2 regions of the Terriglobus sp. TAA 43 genome follow, and region 2 is predicted to be linked to the other one. Evidence: predicted binding sites of a transcription regulator. Region 2 holds the regulator's gene; the other holds the start of a gene.
What was found. The regulator LexA, encoded in region 2, represses DNA repair genes until DNA is damaged. The targets are predictions, from matches to a motif close to CANTTCGCTTTTTATTCGC.

Region 1: M504_RS18470 (ATPase domain-containing protein) is a predicted target of LexA. The motif match lies at 3,229-3,247, and genes of this name have one in related genera.

What each region holds. Positions count from the first base shown of each region.
Region 1 is NZ_JUGR01000003.1:154,257-161,722, forward strand. Features, by position in the region: gene M504_RS18445 (hypothetical protein) at 1-275, opposite strand, end outside; gene M504_RS18450 (cupin domain-containing protein) at 373-834, opposite strand; gene M504_RS21560 (TetR/AcrR family transcriptional regulator) at 995-1,663, opposite strand; gene M504_RS18460 (SOS response-associated peptidase) at 1,910-2,581, shown strand; gene M504_RS18465 (hypothetical protein) at 2,618-2,920, shown strand; gene M504_RS18470 (ATPase domain-containing protein) at 3,251-4,282, shown strand; gene M504_RS18475 (DNA polymerase Y family protein) at 4,279-5,790, shown strand; gene M504_RS18480 (error-prone DNA polymerase) at 5,783-7,466, shown strand, end outside.
Region 2 is NZ_JUGR01000001.1:796,666-804,131, forward strand. Features, by position in the region: gene M504_RS03345 (sigma-54 dependent transcriptional regulator) at 1-786, opposite strand, end outside; gene M504_RS03350 (histidine kinase) at 783-1,025, opposite strand; gene M504_RS03355 (response regulator transcription factor) at 1,022-1,765, opposite strand; gene lexA (transcriptional repressor LexA) at 1,994-2,599, shown strand; gene M504_RS03365 (HAD hydrolase-like protein) at 2,592-3,305, shown strand; gene M504_RS03370 (DHA2 family efflux MFS transporter permease subunit) at 3,302-4,756, opposite strand; gene M504_RS03375 (DUF418 domain-containing protein) at 4,769-6,181, opposite strand; gene M504_RS03380 (PadR family transcriptional regulator) at 6,399-6,740, shown strand; gene M504_RS03385 (ABC transporter permease) at 6,737-7,466, shown strand, end outside.

The DNA.
Region 1 (7,466 bases), on a different contig from region 2:
TCAAGCTTGTTGATCGGCAGGATCACGCCGATGCGGACAACATCGGGCTTCTTCGCAGCGAAGATTGGCAACGTGCCATCCTCATTACTAAATGCAACTGCTGTCCTACCACCGACGGACTGCGGTAGTTGCTGCATCTGAGGTTGCTTCTCCACCAATGTGGACTTCTGGTGCGGGGACCATAGCTGGGCATGCATAAAGGATGGATACGGAATAAGCGCGAACACGATAAGCGCTTTTGCAGTTATTCCAAAGAATGTTCGATAGATCGTCATGATGTTGCTCTCCTCGAGGCAGCAAGATAGCCGCCTTGTTCTTGTCGTGAGGCGCTTCTGGGCGCACGGGGTCGTCGCCCTGCGGGGCGCCTGTTATTCAGCGATACTGAAGTGCTTGTTCCCTACCAGCCACAGGTTGCTCGGGTGTCACAAAGCGGATGCCGTGCTTCGCTGAGATCTCGGCAAGTCGATCCAAGTCTTGTGGCATCTGCAATGCGGCGATCTCTTCCAGATACTCATCGAACTTCATCGACGTAAACGCGACACCCTGAATCTTGCCCATACCTGAACCGCAATTGCGAAAAGTGTGCAGCGTCCCACGCATGGAGTACGTCGTTTCGCCCTGGGATAGCGTCTTCCAGGTGTCGTCCGTCAGCACCTCAAATTCACCTTGGAGAACAGTGAAGACTTCGTCCTCATACTCGTGAATATGAGGCGGGGGACCTCCACCCGGGCCGCAGGTCTGCGTCACGACGCAGAAGGTGTTGCCGGTCTGTTCGCTGCTTACTAGGATTTCAACGAGTTCGCCGAACACGCGGAGTTGCTTTAGTGGTGCCATAGAGAATCCTTTCTGTGGGCCTCAAGCCAAGGCTGAAGCGATTGAAGTTTTTGGGCGCAGAGCCGCGGTCACGGTCGATGACGGTGTGCGGCGGACTGCGAAGATCTTCTGTTGTTGTTAGCCGCCCAGAGGCGATGTCATTCGCCGTCCGACGGAGATCTCAACGCTTCGTATTGAGTCCCCCTTTGTTCGCCTTAGAGGAAGCCTTTATCATTTTGGCGACGCTCGTCTTGTTCTGCTTCTGGTCGCGACGAAGCGAGTCCAGCAGCGTCCGCATAGCCCATCCAACAGCCTTGCTAACTTCGCCATCCTTCAGGTGCGCACGGTCGCGCATCATCTCCCACGTACGAGCGCTGTAGAGGGATTGGAAGACCGCAATCACCTGCCTGCGCTCACCCTCTGAAAGTTGGGACGTCGCATCAGCGAGCGCTTTGACCACGCCCTGCCGTCGGCGTTCACTGTCCCGGCGGCGCATCTCCTGGCCGGCGTTGGAATACAGCAGCCCGCGGATGAGTCCCGGGTGCGCATCCATGTTGCCGTATACAGAGTCCAGCGAAGCAAGCATGTCGCTCTCGGTGTCCGGATAGTGCGCCAATTGCAGTCGGCGATCACTCTCCTGCCAGACCGCATCCAGCAATTCTGTGCGGGAAGGAAAATGCCGATACACCGTTCGCAGCGCAATCTCGGAACGCTTGGCAATGCGTTCGTGGGACAGCGCCTCCTGAGGTGTTTCCTGAATCAGTTCCAGCGCGGAATCAACGATTCGTCGGCGGGTATCCTCGGCTTGCTGTTTACGGAGAGGGCTCGTATATCCGCGTGCTTCATTCATGACACCTAGTATGTCATCATTGCACTACTCAGGCAATCAATTTTATTTGGTTGTCTCAAATATTTTCGTTTGTTTGCAATCCGTAAGGGGTTCTTCCGGCGGCGCCGCACATGGAATGAAAAGGCCATCCCGGACGTTTGCCGAGATGACCGATACGGAAAATTCTGTCACGCTATGCTACGTAATCTTTCATCCCTCATTCGCTCGGCTACTGTTCTTCCTTCACGCTCTCGCATCTCATTCTTCATGTGCGGTCGTTACAAACGGAAATCGGATAAGCAGGCCATCGCCACGGCGTTCCATGTTAACGGGCATCTAGACAGCGTTATTCTGCCCCCTGATGACGACGTACGACCCGCCACTATGCAGCCGATTATCCGCGTGAACAAAGATACTGGTGAGCGTGACCTTGTGATGGCCCGTTGGGGTTTCGTTCCTTCCTGGCATAAGCCCAATGAGAGGTTTCCACCCACCACGTTCAATGCACGGGCGGAAGGAATCGAGAAGGCAGGCATGTGGAAGAGAGCCTTCGCAACCCATCGCTGCCTGGTTCCAGCTGATAGCTTTTATGAGTGGCATAAGATCCGCAAGAAGGACAATCCCAAGTACGAGATCACTCTCAAGAACCATCGCCCCTTCGCCTTCGCGGGATTGTGGGGAGCGTGGAAGAATCCTGAAACTGGCGACTGGTTACAGAGCTACACCATCATCACAACGGACCCGAACGAACTGATGGAATCAATTCATAATCGGATGCCAGTTATCTTGCACCCGAACGACTACACACGATGGCTGAGTCGCGAAGAGACAGAGCAGCCACCCATTGATCTGCTACGTCCGTTTGAAGCGGAGACGATGACAGCACATCTCACCGACAACACACAGGATGAGATGTTCGTTGAACCGAATAGCAAATGATGGTCTGCAACACATCCCAGGTTGTGACGGTGGCAAGTGAGTGAAGGGCGAAATGGCGAAGTACTCGGCAAGAGATTGCCGGACGGCACCTATGAACTAAGTGCGTTTTCGGATGGCCACCAGGTGGCGCATCCTTTCATTCATCGGGACGGTTCTCCTCTCATCAGAGAACGGGCACTGTATGCCACTTGGAGCGAACTGCTTTCTGCTTACGAAAAACCAGACGGAACCCTGGTCTGCTCCGTGACTGAGATCGACAGGTTTATCGACGCCGTGGGTATGAGGCGCATCGATACCAACCCGGACAAGAAGTCGACGAAACAAGAGTCGCCGGAGTGAGTTACTTCTTCTGAGAAACGTGTTTACGATCAGTGACGCACCTGAAGGAGAGCCAAATCTCCTATGTATTCACCGATAGAGTGAGCGCTTCTGTTTCTATGCAAGAGGCTCCGCCAAGAGATAACCGCAGATAGGCAGATGGAGCATATGGTGTTCTATCCCGTTCGTATTAACGTGTTGCGTACGAAAGAAGCGCCTTGGTTTAAGCCCGCAATCAAGAAATCTTTACTTCTTTCATTGCTTATCGTTAGATAGCATTTGCACATGTAAGGGTGCAAGAATTGCTTGACGTCTCCCCGTCACCATAGGCGAATATATGGCGAATACGCCATGCTCTCCTCCAACACAATCCGGGTACAGGTTGAGGCTGCTTTAGCAGCCCGAATTCCATCGGCGCTAACACCACCGCCAAGGATCATTCGCCCTACGAACCCGATTGGCATCACTGCGTTGGACGACCTGTTGGGTGGCGGATTTCCTGTGGGGGCTCTTACGGAGTTGGTGGGGGAAGAGTGCTCCGGCCGAACTTCAGTCGCTCTTTCCTTCCTTGCCTCGATTGCGGCATCGGGAAGGGTATGCGCCTGGATTGATGCAGCAAACACATTCAATCCTACGTCCGCAGCCTCTGTCGGGATGGATCTGAAGCGCTTGCTTTGGGTACGTTGCGGTGTGCACGAACGCATCGAAGCGCAGGAGACGAAGCAGCTTTCTCTGCCGCCGGAGTGCTTCGCCCCCAAGGCAGTGACGAAAGGTTTACATGGCGGTGGACACGGAACGCATCCACGATCCGAATCGAAAGGGCTTTCCGCAGCTGTGGATCGGTTCTTGGGTGAGGAAGTCATTGCCGCTCGCTGTGCGGAGCCGATTGCCAGGCCACGTTCTATTCCTCAAACCTTCGAGTCAAGCCTGATCTCCGCCGCAACTGCGAAACGGACGCATCGTCGGGCCCGTACCTACGATGCCATCGAACAAGCACTGCGTTCCGCCGATCTCTTGATTCAGACGGGTGGCTTCAGTGCGATCGTGCTCGACCTTGGTGGGATCGCACTGGAACACGCTGCGCGGATCGAACTTTCGACCTGGCATCGTTACCGAGTCGCGGCAGAGAAAACGCAGTCCACCATCCTTCTTCTCTCGCAATATCCGTGCGCGAAAAGTAGCTCCGAGTTGCAACTGCGGCTGCATCCGATGGATGACACCGATGAAGAACGAACAGTGTTCACGGGACTGAATGCGCGAGTGGAAGTGTTACGCCAGCGATTTGCACCAACGCCTTCCAATGTCATTCCGATGTATAAGCCTCCACAACGTGCGACAGAAGCACGGTGGCAGCAACGTGCAAGTTGGGTAGGGCCGAGATGAAGACACCTCCCGAACTCTACGTGTGCGTCTATGCGCGAGAGTTTCCTGCGCAAGCCCTTCTGCGCCTTCGTCCAGAACTGAGCGAGAAACCGTGTGTGGTCTTCGAAGGAGAGGCTCCACAGCAAACCGTGTGCGCCCTGAATACACGCGCCCGACTTCTAGGCCTTCGACCCGGGATGACGAAGGTTGAAGTGGACACCTTCGAAGGTGTCACTGTACTGGATCGATCGTTGCGCATCGAAGATACGGTACGAACCATTCTGCTTGAGTGCGCAGGTTGTTTCTCTCCGCGCATTGAAGATCGAAGCGTCAACGGCAGCTTTGTTTGTGTCCTGGATGCTTTCGGAACGGAAAGCCTATTCGGGCCACCGGCCATGCTGGCGAAGCAGCTGAGACAACGGCTTCGCGCAATAGGCGTCTCCGCATCGATTACTGTGAGCTCGAACCTTCATGCTTCTATCTGCTTCGCACGAGGGCTACGAGGCGGAATTCCGATTCAGGTGGTGCGCCGAGGTGATGAAGCGAAAGCCTTGTCTGGTCTTCCGCTATCCGTGCTGGACATGAGTGAAAGCCAGGAAGAGACGTTTCGTGCATGGGGCATACGCACCGTCGGTGCATTGTCGGCCCTGCCGGAAAAGTCGTTAATCTCTCGTTTAGGACAAGACGGCAAGCGTCTGCTCGAACTCGCACGTGGAGAACGACCTCATCTTCTGCAACCAATCCTCGTCCCCTTCGTTTTGGAAGAAGAGGCGGAACTCGACTTTCCGCTCGACGATCTAGAATCGCTGCTCTTTGGCCTCTCGACGATGTTGGAACAATTGATTCTAAGGGCCAAGTCACGCGTGTATGCGTTGGCGTCGATCACGATCACACTGCATCTCGAAGGTGGTGGACGTCACGAACGAACTGTGAATCCCCGCGTACCAACCAGCGATAAACAGCTCTGGTTAAAGCTACTTCATCTAGATTTACAGGGCCATCCTCCGCAAACCTCGATTCTGAGGGTTCATCTGCACGCGGAGCCTGGTGCAACGAGTAAGGTCCAGCTTGGTCTCTTCTCACCACAGCTACCGGAGCCAGGAAGACTAGACGTCACTCTTGCTCGCATCGCAGCCATCGTTGGAGAAGGCAATGTAGGGCAAGCCGTTCTCAATGACACGAGGCGAGTCGATGACTTCCACATCGAACCCTTTGCAATTGTGTCTACGGAACCGCTTCCCTTCACTGCAACAGAGCGTCTGTGTTTGCGCACTCTTCGTCCGGCCGAACGAACTAGAGTCGAGGTGCATTTGGGACGCCCCTGCGAGTTCTACTTTCGATCCCGCCGTTATGGCGTGGAAAAAGCCTATGGCCCTTGGCTAAGTGGTGGTGATTGGTGGAACGAAGCAATTTGGGGTAACGAACAGTGGGATGTCATTGCACGATCCACGGACAGCAGCTTTCTGGCGTGCAGGCTCGCCAGAGATTTCGTCCGGAATGAATGGCGCGTGGCAGGTCTCTATGACTGATCACTACATCGAGCTCCACGCATCAAGCGCATTCTCGTTTCTCGAAGGCGGCTCTCAACCTGAGGCATTGGCCGAACGCGCGTTTGCGCTCGATATGCCTGCGATGGCGCTGATGGATCGGAACGGATTCTACGGCTCCGCACGGTTTCACAAGATCGCTTCCGAGAACAAGATCGTCGCTCATGTCGGATCAGAAGTTGCGATCACCGGCTTTGGTCATCGTCTTGTCCCGCCTGTGTGGCTTCCGCATCAACATCTATCCGAGCCAATACGTCTTCCGTTGCTTTGTGAAACACGAGAGGGCTATCAGAACCTTTGTCAACTCATCACGCGTTTCAAGATGCGGGAGAACACCAAACAGGAAGGCTCCGCCAAGCCTGCGGATATGGAAGAGTACGGACGTGGATTGATATGTCTTACCGGTGGCGATGAAGGGCCGCTGGCTGCTGCGCTCATGCGAGGTGGAGAATCCGCAGGCCGCGAAACCGTAGAGCACCTCGTTCGCATCTTCGGTCCGAACAACGTTTACGTCGAACTGCAGCGTCATCGGGAGCGTGCGGAAGAGTGGCGAAATCAGGCAGCACTACGGATCGCGGAATCACTGCGACTTCCGGTACTCGCGACCAATGGAGTACGCTATGCAACCAAGTATGATCGCGAAATTGCCGACCTCTTCACTGCCGTGCGCAATCACACGCGTCTTGACGATGCGGGACGTCTCTTAGCTTCCAATAATCAACGCCATCTTCGTCCAGCGAATCGCATGGCGGCTCTCTTTCGCGATGTACCTGGCGCGATTGAAAACACGGTCGAAGTTTCATCGCGGCTCCACTTCCAGCTCTCTGATTTGGGATATGAATTCCCGCGCTATCCAGTACCGGATGGCGAGACAATGGACAGCTTCCTCGAGAAACGCGTTGCAGAAGGCGTCGCACGGAGATACGGATCGAAGCGCAATACAGGCCTCCTCGAACGCGCAAAGAAGCAGGTCGCACATGAGCTGAGGTTGATTGCAAAGTTAGGCTTTGCAGGCTACTTCCTCATCGTGTGGGATATCGTCGAGTTCTGTAAGAAGCACGGCATTCTCATTCAGGGACGAGGCAGCGCTGCCAACTCTGCGGTCTGCTACGCGCTGGAGATTACAGCAATCGATCCCGTTGGGATGGAATTACTTTTCGAACGCTTTCTCTCAGAGAGCCGTGGTGAGTGGCCGGACATTGACCTCGATCTGCCTTCGGAAGAAAAGCGCGAACAAGCCATCCAGTATGTGTATCAACGGTATGGCCAACTGGGTGCAGCAATGACTGCGAATGTCATCACATATCGAGGTAAGTCGGCGGCACGTGAGGTCGGCAAAGCTCTCGGCTTCGATCCAGAATCGCTGCAACGTCTCTCCGGTTTAGTTGCTAACTACGAGTGGAAAGGGCCGAACGACACGATGGCGCGTTCCTTCCAGAACGCTGGCTTCGATGTGCATCATCCGCGCATCGCAAAGTATCTGGAACTTTGCATGCGTGTGCAGGATCTTCCACGTCATCTCGGACAGCACTCCGGCGGCATGGTGATCTGTCAGGGAGCGCTCGACAAGGTCGTCCCTCTCGAACGCGCGTCAATGGCGGGACGCACCGTCGTGCAGTGGGACAAGGAAGACTGTGCCAACCTCGGCATCATCAAAG
Region 2 (7,466 bases):
CAGCGTGCCGCCATGCGCTGCTTCAATGCGCCCCATGCGCGAGGAAACCGCTCCTGTAAACGCGCCCCGCGTATGACCAAACAATTCCGCCTCCAGCAGATGTTCCGGAATGGCAGCACAGTTCAGCACAACAAACGGCTTTCCTGCACGAGGACTCAACCGATGCACGGCCTTTGCCACCAGCTCTTTTCCCGTACCCGTTTCGCCCAACACCAGCACGTTCGCCGTATGAGCAGCCACCAGCCGGATCTGCAGTGCCAACTCCCGCATCTTCAAAGCATCGCCGACAAATTCAGGAAGATGCATCTTGATCTCTTCCGGGACGTCAGGCACCATCGGCTTGGCCGCAAATACAGGCATCGAAACGGGCGCTGTAACAGGCGCATGAAGCCAGGATGCCCCGTCGAAACCTCCGGTTGAAGGCGAAGGTTCCATGCGAATTTCCTGCGCCTCTCGCAACGCGTGCAGCAGCTCATTGCGTCGCGCACTACGCACCGTGGACCCGTTACAGCTGCCATCCATCTGCAACATATCCGTCGCAGGACAAACCGTCGCAGCGTACTCCGCGAACTCTGACGCATCCAGGTCCGGCAGCCAATGATCCACAATCATCGCCTCCGGTGCCATGCTTCCGAGATGCATCATTGCCTCCGCCCCTCCGGAAGCAGGAAACACCTGCCAACGCAGGCCAGCAAGCAAAGCAGAAAGCTTATGCCGCAACTCCGTATCAGGAGTTACTAACACCACAGAGCGTTGCTGAACAGACGCAGCCGCCATCGGATTCATCGCGTTCCTCCCGCGTGCAGACGCGCTACTGCCTCACGCACTCGATCCATCTCCGCAACCGCTCGGCGGCACTCCGTACGCGCGGTCTTCAACGCGTCCTGGATCTGCTCCGGATCTGTTCGAAGAGCAGCCATCTCCACGGTAAACAACAGCGCCGTCAATGGCTGCGCAAGCATGTGAATAGCATCATCCAACTCTTCCAATGCGGCATCGTTCACAGTCGACCTCATCTGGTTCACGCAACCTCCAGCGCTGCTCGATAACCCGTGGTGGCAGACATCGCACCAAATCGCGGCGTACCAATATTATGTTTCGCGGCAATGCCATATCCCTCGCCACGCATTGTCTGCACCAAGCCTGATGCTCCCACTGCGCCTAGCTTGCGACGGAGATAGTTCACATACACATCCACCACGTTGGTTCCTGCATCTGGCGACATCTGCCACACGTTCTCCAGCAATTCACGACGTGACACCGCCCGTCCCTTCTGCAGCAACAGGTACTCCAGCAACAGGAATTCCTTCGAGGTAAATTCCAAAACTTCGTCCTGATACGAAACAGTACGTTGAATGCGATCCATCCGCACCCCTGCACATTGCAGAATGCCCGCCGCAGATCCCATCCGCCGCCGACCAATTGCCTTGCAACGTGCAAGCAGTTCATGCATTGAGAACGGTTTCAACAGATAGTCGTCCGCTCCCAACTCCAAGCATTCAATCTTGTTAGATAACTGCGACCGGCCCGTCAGCACCAGGATCGACATTGACGCAACCCGGTCTTGCAGTGCGCGCAGCACATCCATTCCATCCATCTGCGGAAGTCCCAGATCCAGTACCAGCAGATCGGGCACGTCCTCCTGAATACCTTCCACCGTACTTGCGCCATCTGCAACGGCGCGAACGGTGTGTCCTTCCAGTTCGAGCGCCTTCTTCAAAAACAAAGAAAGTGCCGCATCATCTTCTGCCACCATCACTCTCATCTCTGTTCCTCCTGCGTTCCGTTTGTCCATGTGCGGGCAGGTGCGCTTTCCGATCCGGCATCTGTCTCCACTCCAAGATGACGCGAACATAAGAGCAAAACAATAATTCGCTTGGCACTGCGTCGGCGAGTCGTACCACATCGGGAACGACCGCGCTACCCCATTGGCTTTCTTGGTACAAAATATTTTTACCTTGCAGTTCGCCTTTTATTCGCTACAATTTCAGCCATGGCGATCACGCGGCGACAAAAAGAGGTTCTGGACTTCCTCTCAGGCTTTACCCAGCGCAAGGGATACTCCCCTTCCTACGAAGAAATTGCGGCTGGGCTCGGTCTGAATTCGCTCGCAACAGTGCATAAACACATCACAAACCTGCACAATAAGGGCCTGTTGCAACGCGCCCATAACCGCAGCCGCTCCATCGACGTCCTTTCACCAAGGAATTCCCGTAAAGGGAATGAACGTCTGCCTCTCCTGGGCCGCATCGCTGCTGGCCGCCCCGTGGAAGCCATCGAAACAGCCGAATCTATCTCCCTCTCGGAGATCATCGGCAACCGCGAAGTCTTCGCCCTCGAAGTCCGCGGCGACAGCATGCGCGACGAACACATCGTCAACGGCGACTATGTATTGGTGGAACGCACCAGCACCGCCCGTGAAGGTGAAATCGTTGTGGCGCTGGTCGACGGTTCAGACGCAACGCTGAAGCGCTATTACAAGGAAGGCAACCTGATCCGCTTGCAGCCTTCCAACAATGAGATGGCCCCCATCTTCGCCCCAGCCGACCGCGTCGCAATTCAGGGCAAGGTCCTCGGCATGTTGCGCAAGTATGCCTGAGAACGCCAGCAGCGAATTACGCTGCGATCTTCTCGTCTTCGATCTGGACGGAACGCTGATCGATTCGGAACAAGACCTCGCTGCGTCGGTCAATGCAACACTCGCCTTTCTGGGCCGCGAGAAGCTCCCGCCCCATCGCATTGCAGAGTTCATCGGTGATGGCGCTGCAATGCTCGTGCGCCGTGCTTTAGAAGCCACAGGCGGCATGGACGAAATAGCGTTCGCGCAAGCGATTCCCTTCTTCCTGGACTACTATCGCGCGCACGATCTCGACTTCACCTACGTCTATCCCGGCGTGATCAGTGAACTCCGCAAGATCCGCGCAACTGCACCATCCCTGCCGATGGCAATCCTCACCAACAAGCCATACCGCCCATCGCACGTCATCTGTTCTGGCCTTGGGCTGTCTGAGTTCTTCTTCGCCAACTATGGCGGCGACAGTTTCCCCACCAAGAAGCCCGATCCCGAAGGCATGCACTCATTGATGGAAGAAGCATCGCGCATGCTGGGCCGCCCGGTATCCTCGCAACGAACCGTCCTCGTAGGCGACTCCCACGTCGACGTCGCCACCGCACGCAACGCTGGCGCCTTCTGCCTGGGGTGCAGCTACGGATTAGCACCGGAAAAACTACGCGAAGCGGGCCCGGATGCGATGGTGGATAGCCCAACCAAATGGCTCAATGCTCTACAAACACTTCTGCGCTAACCCTCGGCAGGAGTAGCTTCTCGTTCCTGCCGGATCAGGTTTCCACTCACCGCCGCACCGGCAGCAGGATGCATCGTCCAATACGATGGCAAACTCAACGCAGCCAAGCCAGCCATCACGCAAAACGCAACCCGAAAATCAAACGCACTTGCACCACCACGCACCAGTGCGCTGCCGTGCAAAGCCAGCGCAGAAACAGCCACACCAAGACTCGTCGTCATCTGGTTAATCGTCGTAGCCAGCGTGGTGCCGCTGTTCTTCAACTTCTCCGGCAGGTCCGCGAATCCCATCGTCGTAAGCGCCGTCAGTTCCATCGATCGCCCAAGTCCACCCGCAAACAGAACAAGCAGAGTGATCACCTTTGGCGTGGTTGCATGAAGCCATCCGCAAGCCACCAGCGCTAACGCGGTCAACGTCCCATTCCACAGCAGAACGGTGCGAAAGCCATAGCGACGAAGCAGCGGCCCCGTCAGCGGCTTCATCGCAAGATTCCCTGCAAACACCGCCATCGTCAGCGATCCCGATTCCAGGGGATTCAGCCCGAATGCCTCCTGAAACAACAACGGCAACAGGAACGGCACAGAAAATACTGCCATCCGGAACAACGAGCCAGCACCATTCGATACGCGGAATGTCTCAATACGAAACACCTCCAGCGAAAACAAAGGCTTTTCCGCTCGACGCAGCCACCACACCAATGCCACTGACAACGCGACAGTCAACACCAGCAACACCGCAGCCTTCATCCCGGGAGCATGTTGCACTTCCAGCGATTCCAGCAGATACATCAGGCAGAACGAAGCCGATCCAGCAAGCAGAAATCCCGGAAGATCGAAACTCTCACGAACCGTCTCACGATCCTTCGGGACCAGCTTCAACGCCAGCGCAAACAGCACCACGCCAATCGGCACGTTCAGCAGAAACATCCACGGCCACGTCGTAAACGACAGAATCCACCCACCCAACGGTGGCCCAAGGATAGGCGCCACCAGCGCAGGCCAGATCGTGTAAGCAATCGCCTTCATCAACTGCGCTTTGGTGGAAGCGCGCAGCACCATCAACCGCCCAACCGGCACCATCATCGACCCGCCAATGCCCTGCAACACGCGCGAAGCCGTAAACAACGGCAACGTATGGCTAAGCCCACACAAGGCAGAGGCGCAAGTGAAGATCAGAATGGCCGATGTGAAAACGCGTCGCTCGCCAAACCGCGTGGCCACCCATCCGCTCACCGGAATGAAGATCGCCAGGGTTAGCAGATAGGCCGTAATGCCAACGTTCACGGCAATGGCAGACGTGCCGAAATCGCGCGCCATCGTCGGCAACCCGGTCGCGATAATCGTCGCATCCAGGTTCTCCATAAACAGCGCGCCCGCTGACAGCAGCGCAACAGCCAGCGCATGTCCGCGCAGCGTGGACGGGTCTTCGACTTTCTTTGAAGTGTTCGCCAAGCTCTTAGTTTACTAAGCCGCGGCCGTCTCCGCAGACGACACACGTAGCTTCATCGACTGGCGATGCCAGTAAGTCAGCGAACGCCACGCCCACTCCACCGGCCCAAACTGGAAGTAGCGCAGCCAGATGGCACTGAAGATCAGGTTGAACGCCCACACTCCCGCCATCACGTAATAGACCTTGTAGTATGTCATGTACCCGTACCAGTGCGTTGGTCCCCACACAAACAGGAAGCGGCAGATCACGCTCGTTGCCAGGTAGTTGGACAACGCCATCTGCCCCACGTTGGCCACAGCCTTCGCAGCCCAACGTAATGCACCAGCACGCACAATCAACAGGATCACCGCGGCATTCGCTAATGCGCCGCTCACGCGACAAATATCGTAAGGCGCGAATAACCAGATCGTAGACTTCACAATCTCAAAGCCGCTCTTCCACGCGATGATCGCCCCAGCCGCACCCAGCGGCAACGAAATCGCATAGCCAATCACGGCGGTCCAAACGTACACCTTCGTCGATTGCTCACCGGTAAGAAATCCATTCTTGTATAGCGCCATGCCCAGCAGCATGAAGATCAGCACATCCGGAAACGCAAACTCGATCACCTGCTCTGACTTGATTGCATCCTTCGCGTCGGCGGCCAATGCCTTGCCATAGCCCTTGTGGTCAGCAATATCTTTTTCTGTGTCTACGCGCAGGCGGCTCCAGTCTTTGTCCTGCGACACCTTCTCAACAATGTTCTTGCGTTCCTTCTCTGTCAGCGTTTTACCCGCATGCACCTTGGCAATGGCATCAACGCCACCCTTGTTCGTGTAATACACGCCTACACTGCGCCCAACACCCGCAGCCAGCACCCACACCAACAGCAACCATCCGGCAGTCCTTCGCAGCGTCTTCGACTTCAAGTGACGCATGGGATACAGGAAGATCAAGCCCGTGACGCCATACCAGAAAAGAATGTCGCCATTCCAGATCAGAAGCGCGTGCAGCATCCCAAACACGACCAGCCACATATTGCGGCGAAGATAGATATCCGCCACACGATCGCCACCGCCACGCCGCTCCGCACGCTCCGTCAGCAACACCGCGCCTGCGCCAAACAACATGCTGAACATGGCACGCATCTTGCCTTCCGCCAGCACCCAGCGCAACATCCACGCCAGCGTATTCGCCTTCGCATGCGGCCCATTAAACACAGGCACAAGCATGCTCAACGGCACCGCGTAATTCGTATAGCCGTAGGCAAAATCCGTCACATTCATGATCAGGATGCCCATCAGCGAAAATCCGCGCAGCACATCCAGCGCACCAATGCGCTCTTGACGAGATACCGGGCCGAGCGACGGTTCAGGTGGCCCAGCCAGTTCTTCCGCAACGCCAGCAGGCAGTGCTGATTCATCAAATGCGAGGGACGAAGTTGCCATGCGGAACTCCAGTACAAACGGCAGAGGATAGTGCACGCAGACTACACCCGAATTTGCCCCGTAAAACACCAAAATTTTCCCCGAACTTTGGCAATCTCAACAGCGTATACAGCACACAGAAACGGCAGACAGGCGAAAATCTCCTTGCCAAATCAGCACCACAGTGTTCTATTGGATAACCATAGGAACCCCTATGGGTTCCCTATAGGAGCTGTCGATGAGCGAACGCGCGGATGTGTGGCAAGGAACCCTGAGCCTGATGGTGCTGAAAACCCTGCAAAGCATGGGCGCCCAGCATGGCTATGGCATCGCGCGCCGCATCGAGCAGACCAGCGGCGATCTCCTCGCGCTCAACTACGGCACGCTCTATCCCGCGCTCGTGAAGCTTGAGCAGGAAGGCTACATCGCAGCGGAGTGGGGCAACTCGGATAACAATCGCCGCGCCAAGTTCTATTCCCTCACCCGCGCCGGTCATCGCCGCCTCGCAACCGAAACAAAGAGCTGGCAGCAGACCAGCGAAATCATGGCCCGCTTCCTGGCGCTTGAGGCCGCAAAATGATCGCCGCTCTGCGTGCTTTTTTCATCCGCGTGCGCGGCCTCTGGACAGCTCCGTCCAGCGAGCCCGGCATGCGTGAAGAACTTGCGCACGATCTCGCCCTGATGACAGAGGACGGCGAACTCCGCGGCCTTTCCCACGAAGAAGCCCGCCGTCAGGCGCTACTGCAATTAGGAGGACTGGAACAAACCATGCAATCCGTTCGCGATCGTCGCACACTGCCCTCGGTTGAGGAGTTCCTTCAAGACCTCCGCTTTGCACTGCGCCAGCTTCATCGCAAACCCGGCTTCACTCTTACGGCCATCTTCACACTTGCACTTGGCTTCGGCGCCAGCATCGCCATCTTCGCCTTCGTGGACGCGGCCATGATCAAGCCGCTGCCCTACCGCGAGCCGCAGCGCCTCGCATGGGTTACAGAGACCGTCGAAATCATGGGTCCTGCCAACCTCTCCTGGCAGGACTACCAGGACTGGAATCAGCAGAACAAAAGCTTTGAATCACTTGCCGTATGGCGCTATGGCGGCTTCCAAATGCGCGTGGGCGAAGGCCTTGTCTTCACGCCCGCAATGCGCGTCAGTGCGAACTTTCTTGCGACACTCGGCGTTCATCCTGCCGCTGGCCGCGACTTCGCCGCGACAGACAATCTTGCCGGAGCCGCAAAGGTTGTCATGATCAGCTACGAGTTGTGGCGAGACAACTTCCACAGTGACCCAAACATCGTGAATCACG